2 regions of the Mycoplana sp. ABR4_002 genome follow, and region 2 is predicted to be linked to the other one. Evidence: riboswitches for the same ligand, from Rfam matches in the RefSeq annotation. Region 2 holds a riboswitch; the other holds the start of a gene.
The links. A riboswitch is a leader RNA that binds a small molecule or an ion and turns the genes downstream of it on or off. The one in region 2 is predicted to bind S-adenosylmethionine.

Region 1: another riboswitch for S-adenosylmethionine. It lies ahead of metA (homoserine O-acetyltransferase MetA); the one in region 2 lies ahead of ACXAGF_RS02070 (O-succinylhomoserine sulfhydrylase).

The regions. Positions count from the first base shown of each region.
Region 1 covers NZ_JBSWVO010000001.1:3,915,562-3,917,757, reverse strand. The annotation lists partial or broken gene ACXAGF_RS18700 (N-acetyltransferase family protein) at 1-210, opposite strand, end outside; gene metA (homoserine O-acetyltransferase MetA) at 215-1,138, opposite strand; SAM riboswitch at 1,195-1,272, opposite strand; gene ACXAGF_RS18690 (AAA family ATPase) at 1,323-2,162, opposite strand.
Region 2 covers NZ_JBSWVO010000001.1:424,983-427,178, forward strand. The annotation lists gene ACXAGF_RS02070 (O-succinylhomoserine sulfhydrylase) at 1-908, opposite strand, end outside; SAM riboswitch at 955-1,033, opposite strand; gene ACXAGF_RS02075 (2'-deoxycytidine 5'-triphosphate deaminase) at 1,109-2,196, shown strand, end outside.

The DNA of each region.
Region 1 (2,196 bases), 3.5 Mb from region 2:
CAGGTAGTGGGCGAGGCCGACCGGCCTTCCGTCGAGGACGGCGAGGAGGCCCGCACTCTCATTGCTGCCCTCGCCGGTGAGGCGGGCGAAGGTGGAGCGGAAGATCGCCTCGGGCAGGACGGTCTCGTAGAAGGCGAGATAGGCGGTCCACAGCCGGCGCCAATCGTCCGCGTCGTCCGACGCCAGCGGTCTGACTACGAGGCCGTGCATCCGCTCATCCCTCCGAACCGATCCTCTCCAGGTCGTATGGCGTCGTCTGGTACATTTCGTTGATCCAGTTGCCGAACAGAAGATGGGCATGGCTGCGCCAGCGGTTCAAGGGGGCGATCGACGGATCGTTGTGGGGGAAGTAGTTGCTCGGCATCTTGATCGGGACACCGGCATCGACATCGCGGAAGTATTCCTCGGCCAGCGAGGTCGAGTCGTATTCGACATGATTGAAGACATAGAGCCGCTTTCCCGCCTTCTCCTGCACGAAGCAGACGCCGGTCTCGTCCGATTCCATCAGGATCTCCAGGCCGGGGCGCTTGCGGATGTCCTCGGCCCGCACTTCCGTCCAGCGCGAGACCGGAATCTGGAAATCGTCGGAGAAGCCGCTGAGGAAGACCGACGACGGATTGCGGTTGTGGTGGCGGAAGACGCCGAACGCCTTCTCGTCAAGGGTGTACTTGGGAACGCCGTGGAAGTGGTAGATCGCGGCCATCGCGCCCCAGCAGACGTTCAGCGTCGAATGGACGTGGGTATCGGTCCAGTCGAAGATCCGCTTCATCTCGTCCCAGTAGGTGACGTCCTCGTAGGCAAGCGTCTCGATCGGGGCGCCGGTGATGATGAAGCCGTCGAACTTGCGGTGGCTGATCTCCTCCCAGGTGTCGTAGAAGGCGAGCAGATGGTCCTCCGAGGTGTTCTTTGCCCGGTGGGCGCCGATGCGCACCAGAGACAGCTCCACCTGCAGCGGCGAGGCGCCGACGAGGCGGGCCATCTGGATTTCGGTCCTGATCTTGTTCGGCATGAGATTGAGCAGCCCGATCTGCAACGGGCGGATGTCCTGCCGGACCGCCACCGTCTCGGTCATCACCCGCACGCCCTCGTGCACGAGGGTCTCGAAGGCGGGCAGCGTATCTGGGATCTTGATGGGCATGGCTCACTCGACAAAAACAAAAGACCGGCGGCGACTTTGTCGCGACCGGTCCACGGAAGGTTCTTCTCGCGGCCCTTTAGCGACTTGTTTTACGTGGCTGCAAGCCGGCCGGCCAAATCACCACGAAGGCATCCTAGATAGCGCCTGCGCGCGCGAAAATCAATTCCGGCGCGCCGTCGCCGCCTCATCCCTCGCGCCGCGCCATGAACGCCAGCCGCTCGAACAGGTGCACGTCCTGTTCGTTCTTCAGAAGGGCGCCGTGGAGCCTGGGCAGCATGGTCTTCGGATCGCTGCGCAGGTCGGCCGGCTCGACCTCGTCGGCAACGAGCAGCCGGATCCAGTCGAGGGCTTCGGAGGTCGACGGCCGCTTTTTCAGACCCGGGGTCTCGCGAAGGTCGAAGAACACGGACAGGGCGGCCGACAGCAGCGCCTTGCGGATGCCCGGATAGTGCACCTCGACGATGCGCGACAGAGTCTCGGCGTCGGGGAAGCGGATGTAGTGGAAGAAGCAGCGGCGGAGGAAGGCGTCCGGCAGTTCCTTCTCGTTGTTGGAGGTGATGATGACGATCGGCCGGTTGACCGCCGAAACCGTCTCGCCCGTCTCGTAGACGTGGAACTCCATCCGGTCGAGTTCCTGCAGCAGGTCGTTCGGGAACTCGATGTCGGCCTTGTCGATCTCGTCGATGAGCAGCACCGTCTTTCGCGGCGCGGCGAAGGCCTGCCAGAGCTTGCCCCTGCGGATGTAGTTGCGAACGTCGTTGACCTTCCCGTCGCCGAGCTGGCTGTCACGCAGGCGCGAGACGACGTCGTATTCGTAGAGGCCCTGCTGGGCCTTGGTGGTCGACTTGACGCTCCACTCGATTAGATCGAGGCCGAGGGCGGCCGCGACCTGCCGCGCCAGTTCGGTCTTGCCGGTGCCGGGCTCGCCCTTCACCAGCAGCGGGCGCTCGAGCCGGATCGCCGCGTTTACGGCAACCATCAGGTCCTTGTCGGCGACGTAGTCGGCTGTTCCGGAAAACTGCATGCTCTTGCCCTGCGCTGGCGTTGCGGAGCCCCAT
Region 2 (2,196 bases):
CTCATCTGCCGCGCGATCAGGTCCGCCTGGGGGTGATCCTTGCGGCCGGGATAGATCACCCGCGCAACCTTCGGATGCCCGGCGAGGAAGTCGGCGACGCGCGAGGCGTTCTCGGTCTGCTGGCGTACGCGCAGCGGCAGCGTCTCGACGCCCTTCAGCAGGGTCCAGGCGTTGAACGGCGACATGGCGGGGCCGGTGTGGCGGAAGTAGTCCTGCAGGCTCTCCTCGATCCACTGCTTGTCGGACAGCACGATCCCGCCGAGGCAGCGTCCCTGGCCGTCGATGTGCTTGGTGGCCGAATAGACGACGATGTGCGCACCAAGTTCCAGCGGCTTCTGGTACAGCGGCGTGGCAAAGACGTTGTCGACCACGACCTTGGCGCCGATCTGGTTGGCCAGCGCCGACACCCCGGCGATGTCGACGACCTCGAGTGTCGGGTTGGTCGGGCTTTCCAGGAAGAACACCTTGGTGTTCTTGCGGATCGCCCTTTCCCAGTTGGCCAGGTCGCGCCCGTCGACCAGGGTGCATTCGACGCCGTATTTCGGCGCGAGCGTCTCGACGACCCAGCGGCAGGAGCCGAACAGCGCGCGGGCGGCGACGATGTGATCCCCGGCCTTCACCTGGCAGAGGATGGCGGCGGCGACCGCCGCCATGCCCGAGGCCATGGCGCGGCCGTCTTCCGCGCCCTCGAGCAGGCACATGCGCCGCTCGAACATGTCGTTGGTGGGGCTGCCGTAGCGGGCGTAGATGAAGCCTTCGGTCTCGCCCTTGAAGCGTGCCTCGGCCGCCGCGGAGCTCTCGTAGACGAAGCCCTGCGTCAGAAAGATCGCCTCGGACGTTTCGGCGTGCTGGGAACGGGAGGTGCCGCCGTGGACGAGCTGGGTTGCCGGGCGCCAGGACTTGCTCATGAGATCATCGCCTTCCAAAACAAAAAAACCGGCCGCAAAAAGCAGGCCGGTTCGACACCCGGCCTTTTTAGCTACTTGTTTAACGTGGCTGCAAGCCGACCGGCCAAATCACCACGGGATAATCCGGTCCATACTGCCTGGCGGCGCTTGCGTCAATTGCCCGCATTTGGTTTTGTCGGCAAGTTTCTAAGGATTGGCTCATGGCACGTGACACGGGAATTCTGGCGGACCGCGCCATCAGGGCACTGTTCGACGGCGGCAGGCTCGCAAGCGAGGCGGCTCTGGATCCGGACCAGGTCCAGCCGGCCAGCCTCGATCTGCGCCTCGGCTCGAAGGCCTTTCGCGTCCGGGCGAGCTTTCTTCCCGGGCCCGCACATCTCGTCGCCGACAAGCTCGACCGGCTGAAGCTGCACGTGATCGACCTGTCCGAGGGCGCGGTGCTGGAGACGGGCTGCGTCTACATCGTGCCGCTGATGGAACGGCTCGATCTGCCCGCCGGCCTGTCGGCCTCGACCAACCCCAAGAGCTCCACCGGTCGTCTCGACATCTTCACCCGCGTCATCACCGACCGCGCGCAGGAGTTCGACAAGGTGCCGGCCGGCTACAAGGGGCCGCTCTACCTGGAGATTTCGCCGCGCACCTTCCCGGTCGTCGTGCGGCGTGGCTCGCGCCTGTCGCAGATCCGTTTCCGCAACGGCAACGCGATCCTGTCGGATGCCGAACTGCTCAAGCTGCATTCGTCCGACACTCTGGTGGCCAGCGAGGCGCCGAATGTGTCGGGCGGCGGCATTGCGCTCTCGATCGACCTCAAGGGGAGCGGCCCGGACGGGCTCGTCGGCTACCGCGGCAAGCATCACACCGCCGTCGTCGACGTCGACGAGAAGAACCAGCACGACGTGTTCGACTTCTGGGAGCCGCTGTTCAGCCGCGGTCGCAACGACCTGATCCTCGATCCGGACGAATTCTACATTCTCGTCTCGCGCGAGGCCGTTCACGTGCCACCGCTCTACGCCGCGGAGATGACGCCGTTCGATCCGCTGGTCGGCGAGTTTCGCGTCCACTACGCCGGTTTCTTCGACCCCGGCTTCGGCCATGCCGCCGCCGGCGGCAGCGGCAGCCGCGCCGTGCTCGAGGTCCGCAGCCACGAGGTGCCCTTCATTCTGGAGCACGGCCAGATCGTCGGCCGCCTTGTCTATGAGCACATGCTCGAGCTGCCGGAAAGCCTCTACGGGTCCGGTCTCGGCTCGAATTACCAGGCCCAGGGCCTGAAGCTGTCCAAGCACTTCCG